4 regions of the Streptomyces sp. NBC_00536 genome follow, and region 1 is predicted to be linked to each of the others. Evidence: riboswitches for the same ligand, from Rfam matches in the RefSeq annotation. Region 1 holds a riboswitch; each other region holds the start of a gene.
What was found. Region 1 has a riboswitch for cyclic di-AMP ahead of OHS33_RS27515 (M23 family metallopeptidase). Riboswitches for the same ligand answer to the same signal wherever they lie in the genome.
Positions count from the first base shown of each region.

Region 1 (7,201 bases):
GATCACCTTGGCGTTGTCGGAGAGCTTGATGCCCGCCATGCCGCCCGCCGGGCGGCCCTGCGGACGGACCTGCCCCGCCGGATAGCGCAGCAGCTGGGCGTCGTCGGTGATGAAGACCAGGTCCTCCTCGCCCGTGCGCAGTTCGACCGCGCCGACGATCCGGTCACCGTCCTTGAGGGTGATGACCTCCAGCTCGTCCTTGTTGGCCGGATAGTCCGGTACGACCCGCTTGACCACGCCCTGCTCGGTGCCGAGGGCGAGGCCCTGCGAGGACTCGTCCAGCGAGGTGAGACAGATCACCGTCTCGTCCGCCTCCAGCCCGGACAGGAACTCCGTGACCGGGGCCCCGCCCGCCAGGTTCGGCGCCGCGTGCGTGTCCGGCAGCTGCGGCAGGTCGATCACCGCGAGCCGCAGCAGCCGCCCGGCCGAGGTGACCACGCCGACATCGGCCCGCGCGGTCGCCGCGACCTGCGAGACGATCAGGTCGTGCTTGGCCCGGGCCGCGCCGTCCTCGGCGACCGCGAGCGGCTCGCCGTTGGCCGTACGGGCCAGCAGGCCCGTGGAGGAGAGCAGCACCCGGCACGGGTCGTCCGCGACCTCCAGCGGAACCGCCGCGACCGTCGCGCCCGCCGACTCCAGCAGCACCGTGCGCCGCTCGGTGCCGAACTTCTTCGCGACCGCCGCCAGTTCGCTGGAGACCAGCTTGCGCAGCTCGGTGTCCGAGTCCAGGATCCCGGTCAGCTCGTCGATCTCGCCGTTGAGCCGGTCCTGCTCGCTCTCCAGCTCCAGCCGGTCGAACTTGGTGAGCCGGCGCAGCGGGGTGTCCAGGATGTACTGGGTCTGGATCTCGCTCAGCGAGAACCGCTCGATCAGCCGGGCCTTGGCCTGCGCGGAGTTCTCGCTGTCGCGGATGAGCCGGATGACCTCGTCGATGTCGATGAGGGCCACCAGCAGGCCCTCGACCAGGTGCAGCCGGTCGCGCCGCTTGGTGCGGCGGAACTCGCTGCGGCGGCGCACGACCTCGAAGCGGTGGTCGAGGTAGACCTCCAGCAGCTCCTTGAGGCCCAGCGTCAGCGGCTGACCGTCCACCAGCGCGACGTTGTTGATGCCGAAGGACTCCTCCATCGGCGTCAGCTTGTACAGCTGCTCCAGCACGGCCTCGGGGTGGAAGCCGTTCTTGATCTCGATGACCAGGCGCAGGCCGTGCGAGCGGTCCGTGAGGTCCTTCACATCGGCGATGCCCTGGAGCTTCTTCGAACCGACCAGGTCCTTGATCTTCGCGATGACCTTCTCGGGGCCGACCGAGAAGGGCAGTTCGGTGACGACCAGGCCCTTGCGGCGGGCCGTCACGTTGTCCACGGAGACCGTGGCGCGGATCCGGAAGGTGCCGCGCCCGTTCTCGTAGGCGTCCTTGATGCCGGACAGGCCCACGATCCGGCCGCCGGTCGGCAGGTCCGGACCCGGGATGAAGCGCATCAGCGCCTCCAGGTCCGCGTCCGGATAGCGGATCAGGTGCCGGGCGGCGGCGATGACCTCGCCCACATTGTGCGGGGGCATGTTGGTGGCCATGCCGACCGCGATCCCCGACGCGCCGTTGACCAGCAGGTTCGGGTACGCCGCGGGCAGAACCGCGGGTTCGAGCTCCTGGCCGTCGTAGTTCGGGGTGAAGTCGACGGTGTCCTCGTCGATGGACTCCGTCATGAGCGAGGCGGCGTCGGCCATCTTGGACTCGGTGTACCGCATCGCGGCGGGCGGGTCGTCGTTGCCGAGCGAACCGAAGTTGCCGTGGCCGTCGACCAGCGGCAGGCGCATCGAGAAGGGCTGGGCCATGCGCACGAGGGCGTCGTAGATCGACGCGTCACCATGCGGATGGAGCTTGCCCATGACCTCGCCGACGACGCGGGCGCACTTCACATAGCCGCGGTCGGGGCGCAGCCCCATCTCGTTCATCTGGTACACGATGCGGCGGTGTACCGGCTTCATGCCGTCCCGGGCGTCGGGCAGGGCGCGGGAGTAGATCACCGAGTACGCGTACTCGAGGAAGGAGCCCTGCATTTCGTCGACGACGTCGATGTCGAGGATCTTCTCCTCGAAATCCTCCGGCGGCGGGGTCTTCGTGCTGCGGCGGGCCATCGCTGCGCGGCTCCTTAACCATGGTGATGGGGGCTGGGTCTGACGCGGACCATTGTGGCCCGAGGCACCGACAACGCCGACTCCGACCCAGGAGTGACCCGGGAACTTCTCCAGGGGCCGACGCGCTTGCATACAGTGACAGGTCTGACGGAATTCTCTACATCGCGATCGAAGGGACCACATGCCCATGGGTCACACGGCCACAGCTCAGGCCGGCTCCGGCGGCCTGACAGCGACCGAGCACCGCCTGGCCAACGGCCTGCGCGTGGTGCTCTCCGAGGACCACCTGACCCCGGTCGCCGCGGTCTGCCTGTGGTACGACGTCGGTTCGCGTCACGAAGTCAAGGGCCGCACCGGGCTGGCTCACCTCTTCGAGCACCTGATGTTCCAGGGTTCGAAGAGCGTGTCCGGGAACGGGCACTTCGAACTGGTGCAGGGCGCGGGCGGTTCGCTCAACGGCACCACCAGCTTCGAGCGCACCAACTATTTCGAGACGATGCCCACGCACCAGCTGGAACTCGCGCTGTGGCTGGAGGCGGACCGGATGGGATCGCTGCTGGCCGCCCTGGACGACGAGTCCATGGAGAACCAGCGCGACGTCGTCAAGAACGAGCGCCGCCAGCGCTACGACAACGTCCCCTACGGCACGGCGTTCGAGCGGCTGACCGCCCTCGCCTACCCCGAGGGCCACCCGTACCACCACACCCCGATCGGCTCGATGGCCGACCTGGACGCGGCCTCGCTGGAGGACGCGCGGACCTTCTTCCGCACGTACTACGCGCCCAACAACGCCGTCCTGTCGGTCGTCGGGGACATCGACCCCGAGCAAACGCTCGCCTGGGTCGAGAAGTACTTCGGCACCATCCCCGCGCACGACGGCAAGCAGCCGCCGCGCGACGGCTCGCTGCCCGACACCATGGGCGGCCAGCTGCGCGAGGAGATCGTCGAGCAGGTCCCGGCCCGCGCCCTGATGGCCGCCTACCGGCTCCCGCACGACGGCACCCGCGACTGCGACGCCGCCGACGTGGCCCTGACCATCCTGGGCGGCGGCGAGTCCTCCCGGCTCCACAACCGCCTGGTCCGCCGCGACCAGAGCGCCGTGGCGGCCGGGTTCGGCATGCTGCGCCTGGCCGGTGCCCCCTCGCTCGGCTGGCTGGACGTCAAGACCTCCGGCGGGGTCGAGGTGCCCGACATCGAGGCCGCCGTCGACGAGGAACTCGCGCGGTTCGCCGCCGAGGGCCCGACGGCCGAGGAGATGGAGCGCGCGCAGGCCCAGCTGGAGCGCGAATGGCTGGACCGGCTCAGCACCGTGGCCGGCCGCGCCGACGAACTGTGCCGCTTCGCGGTGCTCTTCGGCGACCCGCAGCTGGCGCTCACCGCCGTCGGCCGCGTCCTCGACATCACCGCCGAGGAGGTCCAGGCCGTGGCCGCGGCCCGGCTGCGCCCGGACAACCGCGCGGTGCTCGTCTACGAGCCGCTCGCGGCCGAGGACGCCGAGGACGCCGACGTAGCCGCCGAGAACGACGAGACCGAAGGGGCGGAGCAGTGAGCGACACCGCAGCCGTCACGATGACCTTCCACCCCCAGCCGCAGCCCGGCGAGGCCAAGCCGTGGGCGTTCCCCGCCCCCGAGCGCGGCGCGCTGGCGACCGGCCTGACCGTGCTGCGCTGCCACCGGCCCGGCCAGCAGGTGGTGGCCGTCGAGATCAACCTCGCGGCCCCGCTGGACGCCGAACCGGCCGGGCTGGACGGCGTGGCCACCGTCATGGCCCGCGCCCTGTCCGAGGGCACCGACAAGCACTCCGCCGAGGAGTTCTCGGCCGAGCTGGAGCGCTGCGGCGCCACCCTCGACGCGCACGCCGACCACCCCGGCATCCGGGTCTCCCTGGAGGTCCCGGCCTCCCGGCTGGCCAAGGCCCTGGGCCTGCTCGCCGAGGCGCTGCGCGCCCCCGCCTTCGCCGACAGCGAGGTGGACCGCCTGGTGCGCAACCGGCTCGACGAGATCCCGCACGAGCTGGCCAACCCGCAGCGCCGGGCCGCCAAGCAGCTCTCCCAGGAGCTGTTCCCGGCCACGCTGCGGATGTCCCGCCCGCGCCAGGGCACCGAGGAGACGGTGGCCCGGATCGACGCCACGGCCGTACGCGCCTTCTACGAGGCCCACGTGCGCCCCGCCACGGCCACCGCGGTGGTCGTCGGCGACCTGACCGGCATCGACCTGGACGCCGTGCTCGCGGACACCCTGGGCACCTGGACGGGCAACGCCGCCGAGCCGCTCCCGGTGCCGCCGGTCACCGCGGACGACACGGGCCGCGTGGTCATCGTGGACCGCCCGGGCGCGGTCCAGACGCAGTTGCTGATCGGGCGGATCGGCGCCGACCGGCACGACCGGGTCTGGGCGGCCCAGGTGCTGGGCACCTACTGCCTGGGCGGCACCCTGACCTCCCGTCTGGACAAGGTCCTGCGGGAGGAGAAGGGGTACACCTACGGCGTGCGCGCCTTCGGGCAGGTGCTGCGCTCCACCGCCGAGGGCACCGGCGCGTCCATGCTCGCGATCAGCGGTTCGGTGGACACCCCGAACACGGGCCCGGCGCTGGACGACCTCTGGAAGGTGCTCCGCACCCTCGCGGAGGGCGGCCTGACGGACGCCGAGCGGGACGTGGCGGTGCAGAACCTGGTGGGCGTGGCCCCGCTGAAGTTCGAGACGGCGGCGTCCGTCGCGGGCACGCTGGCCGACCAGGTCGAGCAGGGCCTGCGGGACGACTACCAGGCGCAGTTGTATGCGCAGCTGGCCGCGACGGGCACGGTGGAGGCCACCTCGGCTGTCGTCAACGCCTTCCCGGTGGACCGTCTGGTCACGGTGCTCGTCGGCGACGCCGCGCAGATCGAGGCGCCCGTGCGCGCGCTCGGGATCGGTGACGTGAGCGTCGTCGCCAACTGAGCGTGCGGAGGTCGTGCGTCGGGCGCGTGGCGCTCGCGCGTCGGGCGTGAACCGACGTGCGCGAAAGGGGTTTCGGTGGCTTGGCCACCGGAACCCCTTTTGTCCGTTTGGCGGAGAGGTTGCTTCTATGTCACGTGACGTAGGTAACAATGGGGCTCGTGTGTTTGGCGATTGACTGATGATCCGCCTAGCGTCGGGCGTGCTGTCCGTCAGTGGTAACCGCCGCAATCGCGGCACCGGACAGCGATCGCCGAGTCCCCGTCAGGCGCGAGCCTGGGGAGCCGGGGACCCACCGTCCCTGGGGTGAATCGGACCCGCCTCGCAAGAGGGGGCCCGTAGGAGACCTTCCTGCTCCGAACCCGTCAGCTAACCCGGTAGGCGAGAGGGAAGGAAAGGATCAGCCCCTTCATGGCGTTCGGCAGCTCTCGTGCCACCTCCGGCGGCAAGCACCGTGGTTCCAGCCGTCTGAGCCGGAAGACCGCAGGCGTCGCCGGTATAGCCGCCCTCGCCGCCACCGGCGTCGCGGCCACCCTCGCAGCCCCGGCCTTCGCCGCGGACAACCACCACAGCACTCCTCAGGACTCGGGCACGGGCGCCTTCGTCATCCCCGACACCCTCGCCGGTGACCTGGAGGCCCAGGCCGACGCGCAGCGCAACGCCGCCGACACCGCCGCCCTCAAGGTGCAGGCCGAGACCGAGGCGAAGACGAAGGCCGCCGAGGCCAGGCGGATGGCCGAGGCGAAGGCCAAGGCCGAGCGCGAGGCCAAGGAGCGCGCGGACCGTGAAGAGGAGCGCAAGCGCCTCAACGCCTTCGTGCTGCCGATCACCGGCTCCTACGTCAGCACCCAGTACGGTGCGGGCGGCGGCATGTGGTCCTCCGGCAGCCACACGGGCATCGACTTCCACGCCGACCAGGGCACCGTCGTCCACGCCGTGGGCGCGGGCGTCATCGTCGAGTCCGGCGACGGCGGCGCCTACGGCAACAACATCGTCATCAAGCACAACGACGGTACGTACACCCAGTACGGGCACCTGTCCCTGCTGAGCGTCTCCGTCGGCGAGCAGGTCACCGCGGGCCAGCAGATCGGCCTGTCGGGCAACACCGGCAACACCAGCGGTCCGCACCTGCACTTCGAGGCCCGTACCGGCCCGTCGTACGGCTCGGACATCGACCCGGTCGCCTACCTGCGCTCCAAGGGCGTCAGCATCTGATCTCCGCGGCACACAGACTTCCCGAAGGCCCCGGCTCACCGAGCCGGGGTCTTCGCGTTGTGCTCATTTCCGCCTGTCCTCGGAAAATATCGCGTGTTGCAATAGAGTCGCGGCAATGGAATCGGCGGAAACGACATTCAGCGGAGGTCCGGTCTTGCGAATTCCCGCGCACGCGGTTTGTACGGCGATCCGCGACGACATCGTCTCCGGGGTCTTCGGCCCGGGCGGCCGGCTCACCGAGGAGCTGCTCGCCCGCCGCTACGGAGTCTCCCGCGTCCCCGTCCGCGAGGCCCTGCGCACCCTGGAGTCCGAGGGCTTCGTCACCACCCGTCGGCACGCGGGCGCCTGTGTCGCCGAGCCGACCGCGCAGGAGGCGGCCGATCTCCTGGAGGTCCGGACACTGCTGGAGCCCCTCGCGGCGGCCCGCGCCGCCCGGCGGCGCAGCGAGGCGCACCTCAAAGTGCTGCGGGGGCTGGTCAGACTGGGCCAGGAACGGGCCAGGAGGGGCCAGGGGGAGGATCTGCGGGCGCTGGGGGGCTGGTTCCACGAGACGCTCACCCAGGCCTCGGACAGCCCCGGCCTGATCGCGCTGCTCACCCAGATGCGGCACAAGGTCGCCTGGATGTACGCCGTGGACGCCCCGGTGCGGCCGGTGGAGTCCTGGGCGGAGCACGGCGCGATCGTGGACGCGGTGGCCCGCGGCGACGCGGAGCGGGCCCGGGCGCTGACCGCTGCGCACGCGGAGCGCGCGGCGGGGGCGCACCGGCTGCGCGTGAGGACTTCGCAACCTGCCGTAAACATGGCGAGCGGCGGGCTTTAACAACACCCGTATACAAAGGACGGATATCGCTGCGGCCGGTGGCAATATCGGGACCCGGTCATATACCGCTGCGCGCACTCGCGATAAATGGCCCGGGGC
Region 1 covers NZ_CP107819.1:6,308,328-6,315,528, forward strand. Annotated here, with positions in the region: gene OHS33_RS27500 (DNA gyrase/topoisomerase IV subunit A) at 1-2,133, opposite strand, end outside; gene OHS33_RS27505 (M16 family metallopeptidase) at 2,321-3,682, shown strand; gene OHS33_RS27510 (M16 family metallopeptidase) at 3,703-5,070, shown strand; cyclic di-AMP (ydaO/yuaA leader) riboswitch at 5,309-5,466, shown strand; gene OHS33_RS27515 (M23 family metallopeptidase) at 5,479-6,282, shown strand; gene OHS33_RS27520 (GntR family transcriptional regulator) at 6,437-7,102, shown strand.

Region 2 (7,201 bases), 810 kb from region 1:
CCGGCCACCTCGGCGACGGTGACGGCCGCCGCGCCCGCGCACAGCCGCAGCGCGAGGCTGTGGTCCGGGCCGAGCGGCGCGCACGGCCGTACCCCGGTGGCGCTCACCAGGGACAGCAGGTCGAGCGTCATGACCGGGCGGGTCCGGCCGCCGCTCGCGGTGTACGGGCGCATCACCCGGCCTGCGGTGTCGTCGAGCCAGGGCGTGTCCCGGACGGCCCCCACCGGGTACGGACCGGCCGCGCGCGCCCCCGTGGCACGCCTCCTCATCGCTCCGGGGCGACGGCCGGGCGCCGGGGCGGGGCCGCCAGGTACGGACGTACGCTCTTGACCAGCATCGCCATCTCGTAGCCGAGCACGCCGGCGTCCGCCTCCCGGTCGGCGAGGACGGCCAGGCAGGTGCCCGATCCGGCCGCCGAGACGAAGACGAGCGCCGAGTCCAGCTCGACGACGACCTGGCGGACCTCGGCCCCGTCCGCGAACCGCGATCCGGCGCTGCGGCCGAGCGAGTAGAGGCCGGACGCGAGCGCGGCCATGTGGTCGGCGGCGTCGGCGTCGAGGCCGTGCACGCAGGTGACGAGACCGTCCGAGGTGAGCAGCACGGCACTGCGGGTGTAGGGCACACGCTGCACCAGACCGCCCAACAGCCAGTCCAGGTCGGAGAGTTGAGTGATCTTGGTGGCCACTTCGGCTGTCATCGGAGGTTCTCCTCGGTGCGGTACGCGGATGTGGTTCCTGGCGTCGTCATGGCGTCGTCATGGCGTCGTCATGACGGGGTCTCCAACTGGGCGAGACCGAAGCCCCGTTGGAAGGCGGCCATCAGACCCGGGTCGTGCAGGGGCGGTTCGCCGTCAGGTCCGTGGCCGTCCGCGCGGCGCGGTACGGGCGCCTCGCGCAGCTGTGGCGCGAGGTGCTCCTGGGCCCGGCGCCGGGGCAGCGGCGGACGGCCGCCCTCGCCCCGCGCGGCGGGCACCACGGCGGCGCCACCCGAGGCCGGGGGCAACGCCGTGGTGATCAGCACCGGTACCGGCCGCCGACGCTCCCTCGGCGTCGCCTCCGGCTCCGGCCCCGGCTCAGAAGCGGGAGCGGCCTCCCCCACCGGCGCGGCGGTCGGCGCGGTCGCCCACGCCGGGACGGCCGGATCCGGCCCGTCCCCCGAGCCGTCCCCCGAACCGTCCCCCGGCCCGGACCACGCGTCGGGGAGCTGGGGCGCCACCACGGTCCGTACGGGCTCCAGCGGCGGCACGGAATGCGCCTCGCCGGTCCCCCACGAGGTCGCCCGCGAACCGCCCGCCGCGTCGGCCGCGCTCGCCGCCCCGGCACCCAACAGCTCCTGCGGCAGCACCAGTACGGCGAGCACCCCGCCGTAGATGTTGGACTTCAGCTCGACGGCGATCCCGTGCCTGCGGGCCAGGGACGAGACCACGAACAGGCCGATCCGCCCGTCCGCCAGCAGCCGCCGGACGTTGATCTGGTCGGGGTCGCCGAGCAGGGCGTTCATCCGGTGCTGTTCCTCGGCCGGCATGCCGAGGCCGCGGTCCTCGACCTCGACCGCGATCCCGGCCGTGACCCGCTCGGCGCGCACCACGACATCGGTGTCCGGGGCGGAGAACACCGTGGCGTTCTCGACGAGTTCGGCCAGCAGGTGCACCACGTCGGCGACGGCGTGCCCGCGCACGGTGCCGCCCGCCGGGGGCACCACCTTGACCCGGGTGTACTGCTCGACCTCCGCCACCGCGGAGCGCAGCACCTCGCTCAGGTCGATGGGGCGGGTCCACTGCCGCCGGGAGGAGGCGCCGCCGAGCACCGCGAGGTTCTCCGCGTGGCGCCGGATCCGGGTCGCGAGGTGGTCGACGTGGAACAGCTCCTTGAGCAGGTCCGGGTCCTCGACCGTGTCCTCCAGCTCGTCGAGCAGCGCGATCTCGCGGTGCACCAGCGACTGGAGGCGGCGGGCGAGGTTGACGAAGACCTCGACCTTCCGGTCGCTGTCGGAGGGGGTGCCGGGCCCGGCCAGCCGCACCAGGGTCGTGTGCGCCTGTTCCCGCGCGCCGCGCAACTCCTGGGAGAGCAGCCAGAATTCGTCGACCTGTTCCTGACCGGCGCCGCTCCCGGAGGCCCCCGGCGCGCCACCGGAGCCGCGCGGCGGGCGGGGCGGGTTCTCGCCGCGTTCCAGGCGGTCCGCGACCGTCCCCAGTTCATGGCGGCCGCGCACGCTGGACCGGCGCAGCGCCTCGCAGCGGTCCCGTACGGCCTTGCCCGCGCGCTGGGCCCCCAGCAGGGCCGCGGCGAGCGCGCCGACGACGAGCAGGGCGCAGCCGGTGAGCACCGGCCACAGCCGCGCGTCGCGCGCGCCCGCGCCGCCGCCGAGTTGCAGGGTGAAGATCACCGCGGCGGCGCCGCTGAGCCCGGCGGCGAGGGTGGGGAGTACGGCGGCGCGGATCAGCTGGGGCCGTATCTGCCGGCCCGGACCGGTGACGGCGTGTCTCGACGGGGAGTGGCGGGGGCGGGCGGCACGGAGTCCGGACATCGGCGTCCTCGGTACGTACGGGGGCCGGGCCCCCGCGGTGCCGGGACCCGGCGTTGATCACCGGGTACCCACGCTAGACCGCGCCCTCGTCGCTCAGGCGGCCAGTTGGGGAACTTCACCGGGGTGCGTCCCGCTCCGGAAGGAGCGCTCGCACGACAGCCCGAATACCCCTTCGGGCGCCTCCTCAGCGCCCCCGCCACCGTACGAGCCCCCGCCGCGCCAACCGGTCAGCTGCCCACGGCCTCCGGCTCCTCGTGCGCGTCCGACGCGGGCGCCGGGCGGGCCGAAGGCCGCGCGGCGGACCCGGACCCGGACCCGGACCCGGACACGGACGCGGACCCGGACACGGACCCGGGCGCGGCCGACGCAGCGGCCGGAGCCGGGGCCGGGCCCGACACGAACGGGCGCCACCACGGCTCGGCCGGGGCGTCCTCGGCTCCCGGCTCGAAGGGTCGGCCCGGCACGGGCAGCGCGATCGCGGCGCCCGCCCGCCCGGCGGCCGAGAGGGTGCCCTCGCCCGGCTCGTCCCACGGGTGCGGGGCCAGGTTGAAGGTGCCCCAGTGGATCGGCAGCATCGTGCCGTGCGGGGCGCCGCCCTGGAGGTCGAGGTGCGCGGTCATGCCCTCTTCGGGGGTCATGTGGATGTCCGGCCAGTACTCCGAATAGGCGCCGATCTGGATCATCGTCGCGTCGAAGGGGCCGTGCTCGGCGCCGATCTCCTTGAAGCCGGGGAAGTACCCCGTGTCTCCGCTGTGGAAGATCCGGTGCTCGTCGCCCGTGATGACCCAGGACGCCCACAGCGTGTACTGCTGGTTGCGCAGGCCGCGCCCGCAGAAGTGCCGGGCCGGGGTCGCGGTCAGCGACAGTCCGGCGACCTTGGTGGTCTCGTTCCAGTCCAGTTCGCGCAGCCGGTCGGCTCTGACACCCCAGTGCTCCAGGTGCGCGCCGACGCCGAGCGGGACCGCGAAGACCGTGTCCGTACCGGCCAGGGCCTTGATCGTCGGCAGGTCGAGGTGGTCGTAGTGGTCGTGCGAGATCACCACGACGTCGACCGGACCGAGAGCGGCCAGCGGCACCGGCACCGGGTGCAGCCGCTTGGGGCCGGCGAAGGGGAAGGGAGAGCACCGCTCTCCCCACACCGGGTCGAACAGCACCCGGCGCCCGTCGATCTCCGCGAGGACGGTGGAGTGTCCCATCCAGGTCAGCCGCAGGCCGCTGACCGGCGGCTTCGCCAGATCGGCCAGGGTGGTCGGGTGCACCGGGACCGGCGCGCCGGGATTGCGCCGGACCCGCTGCTCCTTGTGGAAATAGATCTTGGCGAACTCCAGCATCGATCCGGAGGGCCTGGTCCTGGCCCCGACCGGGTTCTGGAAGACGCCGTCGGCGAAGTTCGGCGAGCGCAGGATCCGCTCCAGCCGCGCGCCGGACGGATCCGCGCCGAAGGCTTCGGGCCGCAGGGCTCGCAGCCGAGGACGCAAGGGACGGGAGCCGGGGCCGGAGCCGGTCAAGGCGCCTCCAGGGAGGAAGTGAGCAGGGCTGGTCGTACGTTCTACCACCATCCCAACGCGCACCGCCCCCGAAGGATTCCGCTTCCCGCCCCCGGCGTTCGCGCCCCGGCGTTCAGGTCCCCCCGCGACCGCCCCCGCTACAGCGGCAGCAGGTCCGGACGCTTCGCCTCCATGTGGTCACCGGAGGACTCCCCGCGCAGTCGCCTGCCGATCCACGGGACGAGGTACTCCCGCGCCCACTGGATGTTGTCCCGGGTGACCTCCGCCGAGCCGCGCGGCTGCTGCGGGGGCCACGGCTGGTCCGGGTCCGCGGGCACCTCCAGCCCCAGCACCTGGGCGGCGCGCAGCGCGACCCGGGTGTGCCCCTCGGGCGAGAGGTGCAGCCGGTCGTCGTCCCACGCCCGCCTGTCCTGTACGGACTTCAGCGACCAGAGGTCGAGCACCGGGCATCCGTAGCGGTCGGCGATGGACCGCACGTGCGCCGAGTACGTCGCCACCTTGCCCCGGATGTGCTTGAGCACCGGCACCCCGCGGGTGTCGAAACCGGTGGTGATCATCACCTGCCCGACCGACCCGACGAGGTCGGCGAGGGCGGCCTCGAACCGCTCCGCCACGTCGTCGGGGTCGCTCCCGGGCCGGATGATGTCATTGCCCCCGGCGCAGAAGGTGACCAGGTCGGGTGCCAGCTCCTTGGCCCGCGGCACCTGCTCCGCCACGATCTGGTCCAGGAGCTTGCCCCGCACGGCGAGGTTGGCGTACCGGAAGTCGTGCTCCTCGCGCTGGTCCGCCAGGAGCACGGCGAGCCGGTCGGCCCAGCCCACGAAAATGTCCCCCGGCCCCGGATCCCCCACACCCTCGGTGAAGCTGTCCCCGATCGCCGCGTACGAGCCGATGCCCTGGAGAGCCGTCTTCAGTGCCGTCGCCTGCGCCGTCGCCTGCGCCGTCGTCTGTGCTGTCGTCTTTGCCGTCGTCTTCGTCGTCATCGCTGTCGTCGCTGCCACGAGAAGACATCCTTCACCCCAGGGCGTGACCTACGCCACCGTAGCCAGGCCTTGACGGACCGTGATCTATACCACCCGGTCGGTAAGGAATAAGTGAGGAGTGCGTCAGGTCCCTGAAGGGGCGAGGTGAACGGGGGCATGAAAGGGGGCCGGGTCCCCCCTAGGGCCCCGGCCCCCCTCGCCCTGGCGGCGGGCGCCGTCAGACGTTCACGCCCTTCGAGCGGAGGTAGCCCAGCGGGTCGATGTCCGTGCCGTAGCCGGGACCCGTGCGGATCTCGAAGTGCAGGTGCGGGCCGGTCACGTTGCCCGTGGCGCCGGAGAGGCCGATGGCCTGGCCCGCGGAGACACTCTGGCCGACCGAGACCGAGAGCTGGGACATGTGGCCGTACTGCGAGTAGCGGCCGTCCGCGTGCCGTATGACGACCTCGTTGCCGTACGCGCCGCCCCAGCCCGCGGAGACCACGGTGCCCGCGCCGACCGCGTGGACGGTGGTGCCGGTGCCCACGGCGAAGTCGACGCCGGTGTGGTAGCCGCTGGACCACATGCTGCCGCTCTGGCGGTACGGGGTGGTGATGGAGGCGGAGACCGGGGCGACGAACCCGGCGGCCGAGGCGGTGCCGGTGCCGGATCCGGTGGCCTGGCTGCCCGTGCTGCCCGTGCTGCCCGTACCAGCGTCCGCCGTACCAGAGTCGCCCGTACCGGAGTCCTCCGCACCCGAGTCGGCCGGGCCGGAGTCGGCCGGAGTCGGCTCCTCGGCGGACTGCTCGGCCGGAGCCGGGGCCGGGGTCTGCTCCTGCGCCCGCGCGCCCAGGGTCAGCTTCAGGCCCGGGTGGATCAGCGACGGATCGGAGCCGACCGCCTCGTGGTTGTCCTCGTAGACCCGCTGCCAGCCACCGCTCAGGTGCCGCTCGGCCGCGATCTTCGAGAGGTAGTCGCCGGGAACCACGGTGTACACCGTGGAGGCCTGCGGGGCGGCGGCCGGGGCCCGGAGCGCCACCGGGACCTGCGCCGGGCGAACCTGGGCCGGGAGGGCGACGGCCGTGGTGGCCGTCGTGCCGGTGGCGGCGTGCGCGCCCGCGGCTCCCATCAGCGGCAGCGCGAGCGCCGCGCTTCCGGTGCCCGCGACGACGAATCCGCGGGTGATCGAGGCGGACTTCGGGCGGCGATGCTTTCCCTTTGCGGGCATGGCGAATTCCTCTCCGTCGCCTGCGAGGTGAGCTGTCGGGTTCGGACTGGAGATGTCCGGCCGTTTTGCGTACGGCTTCACCCCGAGCCGCCCGGAGGAAGATCTCGTCGAGAAGACCGAGGAGATCGGATCCGGGACGGCGGCTTACCTGGTTCCCCCGCTCCTGCCGGGCGCGTGGATCGTCGGGTGCGGTGTCGGATGGTGGCAGGATTAGGCGGTCCATCCGGGTCGACGCGAAGGTATTCCGTCCGGCCCCCGTGGAACAAGCCACGAATTCCCCAAGAGAAACGGCCGGGTGAGGGATCAACGGAATTCCGGTCACCCTCCGTCGAATCGCAATCGGCAACAGCCGCCCCCGCAAGGCAATTCGGCTTTCGCGATCACACACTCACGGTCACCGTATGATCTGGCTCACGGGGACCGGCCCGATCTCCCCGCCCCTTATGGCAAGTTGCGCTCAACCAGTGCAATCCGGACATGCCGCAGACGCGCGCGACGATACGGAGGAGTCCTCGTGACCCAGCAGATACCCCAGGCCCCGCCCACGGAGCCGGAGCTGACCGGAGTGCGCAACTTCCGTGACGTGGGCGGGCTCCCGGCCACGGACGGACGGAGGGTCAGAACGGGACAGGTCTTCCGAAGCGGACATCTGGCACATGCCACCGATACCGATACGGAATTCCTCGCCTCGCTCGGACTCCACACCATCTTCGACTTCCGCAACTCCGCCGACCACGCCCTCGAAGGCCCGGACGTCGAACTGCCCGGCGTCCGCAACGTCAACCTCCCGCTCTCCGACCCGGCGGACGGCAAGGAGTTCTGGCGGATGGTCCGTGACGGCCACCTCGACCAGCTGCGCCAGGTGCTCGGTGACGGCAAGGCCGCCCGCCGGATGTCCGACTCCTACCGGGAGATCGTCACGACCCGCACCGCGGAGCACCGCCAGGTCGTCCAGGCGCTCGTCCGGGACGAGGTCCCGG
Region 2 covers NZ_CP107819.1:7,120,047-7,127,247, reverse strand. Annotated here, with positions in the region: gene OHS33_RS30485 (DUF742 domain-containing protein) at 1-269, opposite strand, end outside; gene OHS33_RS30480 (roadblock/LC7 domain-containing protein) at 266-697, opposite strand; gene OHS33_RS30475 (sensor histidine kinase) at 766-2,526, opposite strand; gene OHS33_RS30470 (MBL fold metallo-hydrolase) at 2,754-4,034, opposite strand; gene OHS33_RS30465 (SGNH/GDSL hydrolase family protein) at 4,172-5,035, opposite strand; gene OHS33_RS30460 (M23 family metallopeptidase) at 5,235-6,221, opposite strand; cyclic di-AMP (ydaO/yuaA leader) riboswitch at 6,224-6,404, opposite strand; gene OHS33_RS30455 (tyrosine-protein phosphatase) at 6,736-7,201, shown strand, end outside.
Region 2: linked by a shared signal. The riboswitch ahead of OHS33_RS30460 (M23 family metallopeptidase) and the one ahead of OHS33_RS27515 (M23 family metallopeptidase) in region 1 are both predicted to bind cyclic di-AMP.

Region 3 (7,201 bases), 3.0 Mb from region 1:
CGGACTGTCGGTCAGCACCAAGGACGTCGAGGACGCCCGCAAGGCCGAGATCGACCGGGCCAAGGGCCTCGACCAGCTGGAACAGGTGGCCCTGCAGGACCGGGTCCCGCTCGCGCCCGACCAGATCGACGGCGAACTCCGCTTCCGGCTGCTCCTCGGCAAGCTCAGCGAACGCTTCGGCCAGGACAAGGTCCTCGGCGTGCTGGGCAAGGCCGCCCAGGACCTGCACATCGACGTCAACCCGCGCTACGGCTCCTGGGACGCCAAACAGATCGCCCTCGGCGACGCCGAGACCCCTTGGGTGAACCAGAAGAGCAAGGCCGAACAGGCCCCCGCGGGAGCCTGAGCCGCCACCGGAGGTAGGTTCGGAAGAGTGAACGACGACCACGCTTCCGCGCCCGCCGAGCCCGCTTCCGAGCCCACCGGCCGGATCGTCCTGCTGACCGCCAGCCACCGGGTCGCGCCCGGCCTGCTGTCCTGGTCCGCCTGGCAGACCCTGCACGCGGCCGACCGGGTGCTGTGCGCCGACCCCGCGCACCCGCAGCTGCCGTACCTGCGGGAGGCGGGCGTCGAGGTCGAGGCGGCGGTCCCGGACGCCCACGCGCTGGTCGAGGCCTGCGCGGGCGGCCGCACCGTGGTGATCCTGCCGAGCGGCGAGGGCGACCAGCGGCTCACCGACGGACTGGCCCGGCTGGCCGGCTCGGGCCGCGTCTCCATGCCCGACCTGGAACTGCTGCCCGGCTCCTACGACCTGCCCGGCGCCCGGCTGCTCGATCTGGTCCAGGTCATGGACCGGGTCCGGCGCGCCTGCCCCTGGACCTCGACGCAGACCCACGAGGGCCTGGCGAAGTACGGCATCGAGGAAGCGTACGAACTCGTCGAGGCCATCGAGGACGGCGACCGCGACGCGCTGCGGGAAGAGCTGGGCGACGTACTCCTCCAGGTGGTCTTCCACGCGCGGATCGCCGAAGAAGGAGGGGAGGGGGAAGACGGGGAAGACGGCGGGCCCTTCTCCATCGACGACGTGGCCGGGAGCCTGGTCGAGAAGCTCATCCACCGGCACCCGCACGTCTTCGGCGACGAGGTGGCCACCACCGCGCAGGACGTCAAGGAGATCTGGGAGCGCACCAAGGCCGTCGAGAAGCAGCGGGAATCGGTGACCGACGGGGTACCGGTCGGACAGCCCGGGCTGGCGCTCGCGGCGAAGCTCGCGGGCCGGGTCCGCGCGGGCGGCCTGGACGTGCCGCTGCCGTCGGGCGAGGGCATCGGGTACGAACTGCTGGCGCTGGCGGCGCGCGCCGAGGCGGCGGGCACCGACCCGGAGACGGCACTGCGCGCGGCGGCCCGGGTCTACCGGGACGCGATCCGCGCGGCCGAGGGAGTCCCTCCCCTTTAACCCTGTCTCTTCTATGGGTGCTCCTCTACTACGTGCGGCCGCCGGGGTCGTGCCAGTGCGGGTCGGGGCGGTTCAGGAACCACTCGCCGAAGCCCACGGGCCGGTCGTGGCCCGGCCCGGAGACGGCGGGCACCGCGTCGTGGAAGATCCGGGCCGGCTGGGCGCCCAGGCCCTGGAGCAGGCCGGTGGTCTCGCCGACGAACTGCGGCGGGCCGCTCAGGTAGACGTCCTGGTCGGGCCAGAGCCCCCGGTGGCCGAGCGCGGTCGCGAGCCGCGCCGTGGCCTCGTTGCGGTGGCGGCCGGGCGCGGGGGTGATGTAGGTGACGGCGAGCCACGGGTGCGCCGCCTCGTACGCGTCGATCAGGGGCCGGTCGTAGAGGTGCGCCCCGTCGCGCGCGACCACGAAGAGCCGTACGTCGTGCTCGGGCGGCCGGGTCATCAGCTCCTCCAGCATGGCGCGCACCGGAGCCCAGCCCGTCCCGGCCGCGATGAAGGTGGCGGGGCGGTCCGCGCGGCGCAGGACGGCCCGGCCGCCCGCCGCGCCGAGCCGCAGCACCTCGCCGGGCGCGACGTCCTCGACCAGGGCGGTGCTGAGGCGGCCGCCGTCGATCCGGCTGACGTGGAGGTCGACGGTGTGGTCGGCGCGCGGGGCGTTGCCGAGGGAGTAGGTGCGCCAGGTGGTCGGCACCCGGGCGCTGCTCACGCTGACGTACTGGCCGGGTAGATAGGGGAGCGGCAGGTGCGGCCGCAGGGTCAGGACGGCGATGTCCGTGCCGTAGCGGAGGTGGCGCACCACCTCCGCGTCCCACCACGGCGGATCCTGGCTCGCGGCGGCGGCCGCGGTCATCACATCGGCGATGGCCCGGTAGGCCTCGCTCCAGGCCTTCTCGACGATGGGGGTCCAGGCGGGCCCGCTGGCCTGGGCGAGCGCGGCGAGCAGGCTGGCGCCGACGGCGTCGTAGTGCTCGGGGGCCGCGAGGAACTTGCGGTGGTCGCGGCCGAGGTCCCGGAGATAGGGGATGAGGCCTTCGTCGTCGATGTGCGCGATGACGTGGGTGAGCGCGGCGAAGAGCCGGTCGCGCTGGCGTTCCATGTCGCGGGCGGCGGCCGGGAAGAGGTCCCGGATGCCGGGGTTGTGCCAGAACAGGTGGGTGTAGAAGTACTTGACCGCGTGTTCGGCCCGTCTCTCCACCACGGCGAAGCTGCTCTTCAAGATCTTCACGTCCACAAGAGCGACAGTAGGAGTGGCCGCGAACCCGGGGTCAAGGGAAGGGTGATCTACGGCCAGCCCCGGAAAACCAGTCATATGGGATGTGCGGGCGCGGCCGGGGTACCGTCGCGTGGTGCACGAACAGACCCCCGCCCAGCCCCTCGCCGGATGCCCCGTCACCGGGAGCGACGCCGGACCCGAACTCTTCACCTGGGAGTTCGCGACCGACCCCTACCCGGCCTACGCCTGGCTGCGCGAGCACGCGCCCGTGCACCGCACCACGCTCCCCAGCGGGGTCGAGGCCTGGCTGGTCACCCGGTACGCCGACGCCCGCCAGGCCCTCGCCGACCAGCGGCTCAGCAAGAATCCGGTGCACCACGCCGAGCCCGGGAAGACGGGCATCCCCGGGGAGCGCAGCGCGGGCCTGATGACCCACCTGCTCAACATCGACCCGCCGGACCACACCAGGCTGCGGCGGCTGGTGTCGAAGGCGTTCACCCCGCGCAGGGTCGCCGAGTTCACCCCGAGGGTGCAGGAACTGACCGACCACCTCATCGACGCCTTCGCGGAGAAGGGGGAGGCCGACCTGATCCACGAGTTCGCCTTCCCGCTCCCCATCTACGCCATCTGCGAGATGCTCGGTGTACCGCGAGAGGACCAGGACGACTTCCGCGACTGGGCCGGGATGATGATCCGGCACGGCGGCGGGCCGCGCGGCGGGGTCGCCCGTTCCGTGAAGAAGATCCGCGCCTATCTCGGGGAACTGATCCACCGGAAGCGCGACGACCTGGGCGACGACCTCATCTCGGACCTGATCCGGGCGAGCGACCACGGCGACCACCTGACGGAGGCCGAGGCCACCGCCATGTGCTTCGTGCTGTTGTTCGCGGGGTTCGAGACCACCATCAACCTGATCGGCAACGGCACCTACGCGCTGCTGCGGAACCCGGATCAGCGCGCGCTCCTCCAGGAGTCCCTCGCCGCCGCCGGGGAGTCCGCCGGTGGGTCCGCCGGTGGGTCCGCCCGTGATTCCGCTCTGCTGGCGACCGGGATCGAGGAGCTGCTCCGCTACGACGGTCCCGTGGAGCTGGCGACCTGGCGCTATGCGACCGAGCCGCTGACCCTGGGCGGCCAGGACATCCCGGCGGGCGATCCGGTGCTCGTCGTCCTCGCGGCGGCCGACCGCGACCCGGCGCGGTTCGACGACCCGGACACGCTGGACCTCGCGCGGAGCGACAATCAGCACCTCGGATACGGGCATGGAATCCACTACTGCCTGGGCGCTCCGCTGGCGCGGCTGGAGGGCCAGACGGCGCTCGCGACTTTGCTGACGCGTCTGCCGGATCTGGAACTCGCCGTTCCCCCCGAGGAGCTGCGCTGGCGCGGCGGACTGATCATGCGTGGCCTGCGCACGCTTCCGGTCCGCTTCACAACCCCAAACGTTCCGGAAGCGGAGGAAGCCTCTCCGGAGCGCCCCAACTGACGCAAAGTCAACTCTGTGACCTTGACGTGATCTGCGCATCATCGACTTGTGACATGCGTTCGAACCCGGCTAGGTTCGCGTCGCCCCCCGCCGCCACGCGAAAGGTCCACCCTCATGCGTTCCGGGAACGGCCGTCACAGACGCCCCCGCCAGGTCCCCGCACTCGTCGTCACCGCCGGAGTCGCCGGCTCCGCACTCGCTCTGCCCCTGTTCGCCGCCACCGGCGCGAACGCGGCGGAGACCACCACCTGGGACAAGGTGGCCGAGTGTGAGAGCGGCGGAACCTGGAGCGCCGACTTCGGCAGCGGGTCCTACGGCGGACTCCAGTTCACCCAGGAGCAGTGGAAGAACGCGGGCGGGCTGGAGTTCGCCGCGCGCCCCGACCTCGCCAGCCGCTCGCAGCAGATAGCGATCGGCGAGCGGGTGCTCGCCTCGCAGGGGCCGCAGGCCTGGCCGCTGTGCGGGGAGTCCTCCGGGCTTACCCGGGGCGGGCCCAAGGCCACCGTCGACCCGGGCTCGCCCGGACATTCCGGTTCCGTCGCGCCGAGCCCGGTACGGCCCGAGGAGTCGCCCGCGCCCGGTTCGCTCGCCGGTGCGCCCGCCCCCGGCTCGACGCCGACCTCGACGGGACACATCCCCGGGGCGACCACCACGCCCACCGCGCCGCCGAAGACGCTCCCGCCGGTGCCGGAGACCCCGCTGACGTCCGGACTGCCCGTCATGCCGCCCCCGGCGCCGGAGACCGGCGGCCCGGGCACCCCGACCGGGTCCACGGGCACGACCGCTCCGTCCGTACCCGGCGGCTCCACGCTCCCGTCCGGTCCGACGACTTCCCCGTCGGGCATCCCGGCCCCCGTGAACCCGGCGGCGCCCTCGGGCTCCACGGCCGCCGCGCAGGGCGAAACGGCCGGAGCCGGTGGAAAGCACCGCGGAACGCCCGCCGCCGAGGCGCCCGTCACCTCTGACACCGCGTCGGAGCCGACGTACACCGTCAAGTCCGGCGACAACCTGACGGCCATCGCGAAGGCCACGGGAGTCAAGGGTGGCTGGAATGCCCTTTACGAGGCCAATTCGCAGGTCATCGGCCATGACGCCGACCTCATCACCCCGGGGCAGAATCTCGATCTAAGCCAGAAATAGGGGCACTTCGGGCGTGGAGATCGCCTTGTATGTCCCATTCGTGCAAGTGAGACATGCATCTCTTCCGTCCAACTGGCGTGTCCTGGTCGGTGACTGTCCAAAACCCCGCTCTCACCTGGGCAAACACCCCTCCCGAGAGCGCAAGTAGGGCCCGTTTCTCCCCGATGTCCCGCGCTTGAACATCGGGGAGAGACCTGTCTACCTTCTGAATCGCCCGCCACCGCGGGCTCCTTCGACCGCATCGCCGAATCCTGCCGGCGGACGGAGGGAACACGTCGCGCAAGCGCCGAAGGCAGGAGCGGGGGAACCAAGGTAAGTGCCGGAACCGGCCATTGAGAGATGGTCACGACCGGCTTGGGGTTAAGACGCGCACCTCGGTGCGCGGCCGGGCAACTCATCCGCCCGAACCCGACAGCTCACTTCGCAGGCGTCGGTGAGGAGAAAACCATGCTGCTTTCCGGCAAGGGCAAGCACCGTCGCGCCTCCAAGGCCACCCGTGTCGTCACCCTCGTCGGTGTCGCCGGTGTCGCCGTGGCGGCTCCGCTGATGACCGCGGGCGCCGCGAGCGCCGCGACCGTCTCCCAGTGGGACGCCGTCGCCGCCTGCGAGTCCGGCGGTGACTGGTCCATCAACACGGGCAACGGCTACTACGGCGGCGTGCAGTTCTCGTCCTCCACGTGGGCCGCGTACGGCGGCAAGGCGTACGCCGCGCAGGCCAACCAGGCCTCCAAGTCGCAGCAGATAGCCATCGCCGAGAAGGTCCTCAAGGGCCAGGGCAAGGGCGCGTGGCCGTCCTGTGGCGTGGGCCTGTCGAACGCCGCCTACAACGGCGGCTCGGCCGAGACCCCCAAGCAGACCAAGCCGGAGAAGAAGGTCGAGAAGAAGGCCGAGCCGAAGCAGGAGACCAAGCGCGCCGAGGCGCCGGTCACCCGCTCCGAGCGCGCCGAGACCCCGGCCCCCACCAAGCAGGCCCCGTCGGCCGAGGCCCCCAAGACGGGCAACGGCTCCTACGAGGTCAAGTCCGGTGACACGCTCGGCACCATCGCCCAGGCGAACGGCGTCAAGGGCGGCTGGCAGCAGCTGTTCGAGCTGAACAAGGACATCGTCAAGGACGCGGACCTGATCTTCCCGGGGCAGAAGCTGAAGCTCAGCTGAATCCCGCGGTAACACTCGCTCCTCCCACCGCCCGGCGCGTATCCCCTCACGCGCCGGGCGGTGGTGCGTGCCGGGCCCGTTGACGGCCGCCGGCCTCGCCGTATGTCCCGCAAGCCGTGCCCCATGTCCCGTAAACCCTGTCCTATGTCCCGTAAGAGGGGTATTCCGACCCTTTTTCGTCCCACGGACCGGTTGGTCGGCTGGCCGAGCGCCCGGAGCCGGTTAGGCTCTAAGCGGCAAGGCCATCCCACGGCCTGACACGCCACCGCACACCCAGCACACTCAGCGTCACATCCCAGAAGGAGATGCTCGTGCCGTCCATCGACGTCGTCGTAGCCCGGGAAATCCTGGACTCCCGAGGCAATCCCACGGTCGAGGTCGAGGTTGGCCTCGACGACGGCAGCACCGGCCGTGCTGCTGTTCCGTCCGGCGCCTCCACCGGTGCCTTCGAGGCCATCGAGCTCCGTGACGGTGACCCCAACCGTTACCTGGGCAAGGGCGTCGAGAAGGCCGTCCTCGCCGTGATCGAGCAGATCGGCCCGGAGCTCGTCGGCTACGACGCCACCGAGCAGCGCCTCATCGACCAGGCCATGTTCGACCTGGACGGCACCGACAACAAGGGCTCCCTGGGCGCCAACGCGATCCTCGGCGTCTCCCTGGCCGTGGCCCACGCCGCGTCCGAGGCCTCGGACCTCCCGCTCTTCCGCTACCTCGGCGGACCGAACGCGCACCTGCTGCCCGTTCCGATGATGAACATCCTCAACGGTGGGTCGCACGCCGACTCCAACGTCGACATCCAGGAGTTCATGATCGCCCC
Region 3 covers NZ_CP107819.1:3,342,128-3,349,328, reverse strand. Annotated here, with positions in the region: gene OHS33_RS14520 (SurA N-terminal domain-containing protein) at 1-346, shown strand, start outside; gene OHS33_RS14515 (nucleoside triphosphate pyrophosphohydrolase) at 374-1,396, shown strand; gene OHS33_RS14510 (globin domain-containing protein) at 1,425-2,624, opposite strand; gene OHS33_RS14505 (cytochrome P450 family protein) at 2,740-4,089, shown strand; gene OHS33_RS14500 (transglycosylase family protein) at 4,204-5,229, shown strand; cyclic di-AMP (ydaO/yuaA leader) riboswitch at 5,504-5,674, shown strand; gene OHS33_RS14495 (transglycosylase family protein) at 5,677-6,384, shown strand; gene eno (phosphopyruvate hydratase) at 6,690-7,201, shown strand, end outside.
Region 3: linked by a shared signal. The riboswitch ahead of OHS33_RS14495 (transglycosylase family protein) and the one ahead of OHS33_RS27515 (M23 family metallopeptidase) in region 1 are both predicted to bind cyclic di-AMP.

Region 4 (7,201 bases), 1.2 Mb from region 1:
TCCGCCGGTGCCGAGCGGCAGCCCCACCCCCGGCGGTCCGGTCGGCGCGAGTGCCACTCCGCAGCCCTCGTCGTCGCCGAGTTCCCGGGTCAGCGCGTCGCCGGGCCGGTGATCGCCGCGACGAGCGGCGCGAGGTCCGGGTTCGCGGCAGCCGCGTCCAGGGCCTCGCGCAGCGCGCTGTCGAACGCGCCCCGGGCGGCCGCCAGCAGCGCCAGCCCGGCCTCGCTGACGTCGGTGTAGATGCCCCGGCGGTCCGTGTCGCAGAGGTAGCGGCTGAGCAGCCCGCGGTCTTCGAGGCGGGTGACCAGGCGCGTCGTCGCGCTCTGACTGAGCACCACGGATTCGGCGACCTGGTGCATGCGCAGGTGCCCGCCGGGTCCGTCGTGCTGCCGGCTGAGGACATCGAGGAGCGAGTACTCCCGGACGCTGAGCCCGTGGCCCGCCTGGAGCGTCCGTTCGATGTGGGTCTCGATCCTGCCGTGCAGCAGGGAGAGGGCGCACCAGCCCTGGGAGAGGGCGGTCAGCGCGCCGTCCGTGGCGGTCATGGGGTCCTCCTCGCGTGACGCGCGGGGCCCGCGCACCCCTTCAGAATAGGACACGTCTGCAATAGCCCGCGCTTGCAAATATCCCGCGTGTGCAATTAACGTGGACGCTCGTAAGGCGCCAAGGCAACAGTCGCGCCCCGCCCCCACAGCGCACCCCCTGAAGGGCCCCCTCATGCCACTCGCACTCCTCGCCCTCGCCATCGGGGCCTTCGGGATCGGCACCACCGAGTTCGTGATCATGGGCCTGCTGCCCGAGGTCGCCGCCGGTTACGGCGTCTCGATCCCCACCGCCGGCTTCCTGGTCACCGGCTACGCCCTCGGCGTCGTCCTCGGCGCCCCCCTGATGACCGTCCTCGGCACCCGCATCCCCCGCAAGCGCATGCTGATGCTGCTCATGGGCCTGTTCATCGCGGGCAACCTGCTCTCCGCCCTCGCACCCGCCTTCGGCGTCATGCTGGCCGGCCGGGTGCTCGCCTCCCTCGCCCACGGCGCGTTCTTCGGCATCGGCGCGGTCGTCGCCGCCGAGCTGGTCGCCCCCGAGAAGAAGGCGGGCGCCATCGCCATGATGTTCACCGGGCTCACCGTCGCCAATGTCGTCGGCGTCCCGCTCGGCACCCTCGTCGGCCAGCACCTCGGCTGGCGCGTCACCTTCGTCATCGTCGCCGGGCTCGGCGTCCTCGGCCTGCTCGGCATCGCCCGGCTCGTCCCCGACCTGCCGCGTCCCGAGGGCGTACGGATCCGCCACGAACTGGCCGCGTTCCGCAACGTCCAGGTCCTGCTCGCCATGGCGATGACCGTGCTCGGCTTCGGCGGGGTCTTCGCCGCGGTCACTTACATCACCCCGATGATGACCAACGTCGCGGGCTTCGCCGACACCTCCGTCACCTGGCTGCTCGTCCTCTTCGGCCTCGGCATGGTCGGCGGCAACCTGCTCGGCGGCCGCTTCGCCGACCGCCGCCTGATGCCGATGCTCTACGTGACGCTGGGCGCGCTGGCGCTCGTACTGGCCCTCTTCACCGTGACCGCGCACCACAAGGCCGCGGCGGCGGTCACCCTCACCCTGATCGGGGCCCTCGGGTTCGCCACCGTGCCGCCGCTCCAGAAGCGGGTGCTCGACCAGGCCGCGGGCGCCCCCACCCTGGCCTCCGCGGTGAACATCGGCGCCTTCAACCTCGGCAACGCCCTCGCCGCCTGGCTCGGCGGACTGGTCATCGCGGGCGGCTTCGGCTGGACCGCCCCGAACTGGGTCGGCGCCGCCCTCGCCGCCTCCGCGCTGGTCCTCGCCCTGGTCTCCGGAGCCCTGGAGCGCCGTACGGCACGCAGCGGACGCGTGGTCGCGGCGGGCGCCGGGGTGGGCGCAGGGGTGGGAGCCACCGCCGCGGAAGCGCCCGTCCGGGTCGCGTAGCGGGCCGCCCGGTGGGAGGTTGGTGACCATGGCGCGAACCGGGAAGACGAGCGGAACCGGGCACATACGTACCGCCGGGGCCATACGCACCACCGCGACGGCCATCGCCGTCGCGGTGGCCGCGCTCGCGGTGCCCGGCTGTACGTCGGCCCCCGCGAGCGGCCGTACGGGCGCGGCCTCCGCCGCGAGCTCACCGGCGGCCCCCGGCAGCCCGGACCCGGCGACGTCCAGCGCCCCCGCCCCGTCACCGACCCGCAGCTACCCCCTCTCCACCGCGCCGCAGACCATCCCGGCCGTCCGCACCTTCGAACCCGCCCGCGGCCCCGGCTGGAAACCCGCCCCGCAGGCCCGGGTCCTCGTCGCCCCCGCGAACGCGGCCGCCCTCGCCGACGAGGGCCGGGCGCTCGCCCGGGACCTGAAGCTCGGCTACGCCGAAGACGGCGGCCCGGCCCGGCCCGGAGACGTGGAACTCGCCCTGGGCGCCGCCCCCGCGGGCGGGGCCGAGCCCGTACCCGAGTCGTACACCCTGACCGTCCGAAACGGCGGCGTCCGCATCACCGGCCCCGACGACGCCGGGGTCTTCTACGGCACCCGCACCCTCGAACAGGCCGTCCGCGCCGCCGGATCCATCGGTGAGGGCACGGTCAAGGACGCGCCGGACCGCCCCCAGCGCGGCCTGAACCTCGACATAGCCCGCAAGAACTTCACCGCCCCGTGGATCGAGGACCGGCTGCGCGAGATGGCCGACCTCAAACTCAACCAGCTGGGCCTGCACTTCTCCGACGACCAGGCCTTCCGCATCGCGTCCGTCAGCCACCCCGAGATCGTCTCCGACCCGCACCTCACCCAGGCCGAGGTGCGCGGGATCGTGAACCTCGCGCGCAGCCTGCACATCGAGGTCGTCCCCGAGATCGACTCGCCCGGACACCTCGGCGCCGTCCTGCGGGCCCACCCCGGCCTCCAGCTGCGGGACGCGGGCGGCCGGGCCGTCAAGGGGGCCGTGGACATATCCGACCCGGCGGCCGCCCGGCTCGTGGACGAGCTGCTGCGCGAGTACCTGCCGCTCTTCCCCGGAGCGCACTGGCACGTCGGCGCCGACGAGTACCAGGCGCTGGTGGTCAAGGACCCCCAGGCCTCCTTCCCGCAGCTCGCGGCGGCCGCCCGGAAGCGGTACGGCGCCGGGGCGCGCGTGTCGGACCTGGCCACCGGCTGGCTGAACGACCGCGCCGCCGTGGTCCGCGGCGCGGGACGCGTGCCCAAGGCGTGGAACGACGGGTTCTTCACCGGGGGCGCCGCCACGGCCGCGCGGGACCTCGAAGTGGAGTACTGGACGGGCAAGGAGATCGGGGCCCGGCCGCCCCTGGAGTACCTGCGCGAGGGCCGCCCCGTGGTCAACCTCAACGACGAGTACCTGTACTACGTCCTCGGCGAGCCCAACGACTTCACCTACCCGACCGGGCGCCGCATCTACGAACAGTGGACCCCGCTCGTGCTGCGCGGCACCGAGCCGGTGCCCGCCGGCTACGCCGCGCAGATCCTGGGCGCCCGGCTCGCCGTCTGGTGCGACCTGGCCGGATCCCAGACCCAGACGCAGGTCGCCGACGGGATCCGGCTGCCGCTGGCGGCGCTCGCCCAGAAGGTCTGGGACCCCCGCGCACCGCAGCCGACGTGGGATCAGTTCACGGCCCTCGCCGACCGGCTGCGCTGAACCGGACGGAAACGGACCGAACGGACCGAACGGAACTCAGTAGGCGCTGTTGACGTTGTCGATCGAGCCGTAGCGGGCGGCCGCGTAGTTGCAGGCGGCGGTGATGTTCGCGACCGGGTCGTAGGAGTCGGCCGCCGTGCCGGGTACGTGGTACGCCCGGAAGGTGGGGTCGATGACCTGGAGGAGGCCCTTGGAGGGGATGCCCGCCGCCGCGTTGGAGTCCCAGTTGTTGATGGCGAGGGGGTTGCCCGAGGACTCGCGCAGCACATTGCGGTGGATTCCGTCGTAGGTACCGGGAATTCCGTGCTGGGCCATGATCTCCAGCGACTGGCGGATCCAGCCGTCGAGGTTGTTGGCGTAGAGGGTCGTGGGCCGCGCGGAACGGTCGGCCGCGGCCGTGGAATTGCGGCTCGCCGCGAGGGTCTTGGCGGTGGCCGCCGCCGAAGTCGCCTTTGCCGGGCCGCCGATGGTCAGCGTGATTCCCGGGCGGATGACCGAGGGGTCGGAGCCGATCACCGAGCGATTGTCCTCGTACAGCTTCTTCCAGCCGCCGCTTACGGAATGCGATTCCGCGATCTTGGAAAGGGTGTCGCCGGCCACCACGGAATAGGATTTCGGTGCGGCGGCCGCCGGGGCGGTGGCCTTCGCGCCGGTGGCCTTCGCGGTGGTCGTGGAGGCCGTGGTCGCGGTCGGCTGCGCCGCCTGGGCGCCGGAAGCGCTGATCAGGGGGAGAGCGAGAGCGATGCCGCCGGTGCCCGCGACAGCGAGCAGTCGGGCCAGCGGGCTGGTCTTGGGACGGCGGTGCTTGCCCGATGCGGACATGGCGAATTCCTCTCCGTCGCCTGCGAGGTGAGCTGTCGGGTTCGGACGGGAGCTGTCCGGCCGCGCCGTTTCTCCGCACGGTCCGGACATGCGTGAGGCATGACGGATACGTGCGTGTCAGTGGTGCGACTTCACCCCGAGCCGGTCCGGATCGATGATCCGGATCAGCGGCCTACCTGGTTCCCCCGCTCCTGCCGTACGTGAGTGGGATGGGTTCCCGGGCGGCGGCAGGATTTGGCGGTCCACCCGGATTGCGGTGACCGTAGGCGAGGGCCGAGGCGATGGACAAGGGCTTGAATTCCACGCAGTGATCGGTATATCGATACCGATCTACGGAATTCCTTCCGCCCGGCCGGGGCGGGGAATGCCTAAGGGCATTGCGGCGTCCGGAATTCGGCCTTCCGGGGCCGCCCCGGGGGCTGTGGCGGCGCCGCCGCCCGCGTGACTCACATCACCGGCGCGGCGCCCGTACCCTACATGAGGGCAAATCGCCCATGCATGCCCCTTAGGGAATTTCCGCGAGCCTGCGCAGCGCTTCCAGCGCCTCCCGTACCGAGGCGGCGGAGGCCGGCAGCAGCGGCAGCCGGACGTCGGGGGTCGGGATGCGCCCCTGCGCGTGCAGCACCCCCTTCAGCACCACCGGATTCGGCTCGGCGAACACCGCCGCCGACAGCGGCGTCAGCGCGTGCCCCAGCACCCGCGCGCCCGCCGCGTCGCCCGCCCGCCAGGCCCGCGCGAGGGCGGCGAAACGGTCCGTGGCCAGATGGGCCGAGGCCAGGATCCCGCCGCCCGCCCCGAGGGCCAGCATCGGGGAGACGTACGCGTCGTCGCCCGCCATGACCGTGAACCCCTCCGGCAGATCGCCGAGCAGCGCCACCGCGTCCTGGTCGACAGCGCCCGCCGCGTACTTGACCCCGATGACCCCGGGCAGCGCCCCGATCGCCCGCAGCGCCGGGGCGTCCAGCGGCTGACCCGTCCGGTACGGGATGTGGTAGACGATCAGCGGTACGGGACTGACCGCCGCCAGCCGCTCGAAGTGGGCCAGCACCCCCGCCGCCGCGGGCCGTACGAACGACGGCACGGTCACCAGCGCGGCCCGGACCTCCGGCCACCGCCGCAGCCGCTCCAGCGCGGCCTCGCTCGCCCGCGTACCGCTGCTCCCCGCCCCGACGCTCAGATGCGCCCCGCGCTCCCGGCAGACCCGGGCGCACACCCCGGTCACCGCGTCCCGTTCCGCCGCGTCGAGAGCGGCGGCCTCGGCGGTCGTGCCGAGGGCGACGATGCCGGTGGCGCCCGCCGCGAGCACCTCGTGGGCGAGCGCCTCCAGGGCGTCCAGGGCGACGGCCCCGGACGCGTCGAAGGGGGTGACGAGCGGTACGTGGATCCCGCGGAGGGGGGTCTGAGTCATGTCCTGTGTCATGTTTTGCGCCATGGGGACGAGGGTGGCCCGGCCCCGAGCCCCGGGTCCAGTTCGCATTTCCGTCCCCACCCGTAAGCTGAGCCGATGCTCGACGTACGCCGCCTGCGCCTGCTGCGCGAACTCGCCCGCCGCGGCACCATCGCCGCCGTCGCCGAGGCCCTGTCCTTCAGCCCCTCGGCCGTCTCCCAGCAGCTCTCCGTCCTGGAGCGCGAGGCGGGGCTGGCGCTGCTGGAGCGCACCGGCCGCCGGGTCCGGCTCACGCCCGCCGGCCAGCGCCTGGTCGGGCACGCCGAAGCGGTGCTGGAGCGCCTGGAGCGGGCCGAGGCGGATCTCGCCGAGGCCCGTGGCGGGCTGGCGGGGGCGCTGCGCGTCGGCGCCTTCCCGACCGCGACCCGGGCCCTCGTCCCGGCCGCCCTCGTCGCCCTCGCCCGGCGCCACCCGGCCCTGGAGGCGATGGTCCGAGAGACCGACCCCGCCGCCGTCGCGCACGCCCTGCGCGCCGGTGACCTGGACGTGGCGCTGGTCCACGAGTACGACTTCGTCCCCGGGCCCGCGGAGCCGGGGCTGGACAGCGAGCCGCTGTACCGGGAGGCGATGTACCTCGCGGAACCGGCGCCCGAGTCCGTACCCGTACCCCCAGCGGCCCCCGCCGCCGATCAGGGCGCGGTCCTGCGGGCCCATCGTGACGCCCCCTGGATCACCGCGACCTCCGGCACCCTCTGCCACGCCATGACCGTGCGGGCCTGCCAGGCCGCCGGTTTCACCCCGAGGGAGCGGCACCGGGTGGACGAGTTCGCGACCGTGCTGGCCCTGGTCGCGGCGGGGCAGGGGGTGGCCGTCGTACCGCAACTCGGCGTGCCGGTCCGGTCCGGCGTGCCGGGGGTGCCCGGCGTACTGCTCACGCGGCTGCCGATGGAGCGGCGTACGAACATCGCCTTCCGCAGCGGGTCGGCCGCCCACCCGGCCGTCGCCGCCTTCACCGTCGCCCTCCGCGAGGCGCTGCCGCCGGAGTTGGTGCCGTGACCGGAAACATGACACAACCACCCCACCGGGTCACCCGCGAGGGCCCCGCCGTGTACGTTCGCAGCACGGGACGGATCACACGAGAGTGGGGTATGACGTGACGCATCGCGTACGAGGGGTCATCGCACGGAGCAAGGGCGCGCCGGTGGAGACGACAACGATCCTCGTGCCCGACCCGGGGCCCGGCGAGGCGCTGGTCCAGGTCCAGGCCTGCGGGGTCTGCCACACCGACCTGCACTACCGCGAGGGCGGGATCAACGACGAGTTCCCCTTCCTCC
Region 4 covers NZ_CP107819.1:7,503,355-7,510,555, forward strand. Annotated here, with positions in the region: gene OHS33_RS32055 (hypothetical protein) at 1-112, shown strand, start outside; gene OHS33_RS32060 (MarR family winged helix-turn-helix transcriptional regulator) at 90-545, opposite strand; gene OHS33_RS32065 (MFS transporter) at 718-1,950, shown strand; gene OHS33_RS32070 (beta-N-acetylhexosaminidase) at 1,979-3,658, shown strand; gene OHS33_RS32075 (LysM peptidoglycan-binding domain-containing protein) at 3,695-4,480, opposite strand; cyclic di-AMP (ydaO/yuaA leader) riboswitch at 4,485-4,697, opposite strand; gene OHS33_RS32080 (dihydrodipicolinate synthase family protein) at 4,986-5,888, opposite strand; gene OHS33_RS32085 (LysR family transcriptional regulator) at 5,985-6,923, shown strand; gene OHS33_RS32090 (S-(hydroxymethyl)mycothiol dehydrogenase) at 7,021-7,201, shown strand, end outside.
Region 4: linked by a shared signal. The riboswitch ahead of OHS33_RS32075 (LysM peptidoglycan-binding domain-containing protein) and the one ahead of OHS33_RS27515 (M23 family metallopeptidase) in region 1 are both predicted to bind cyclic di-AMP.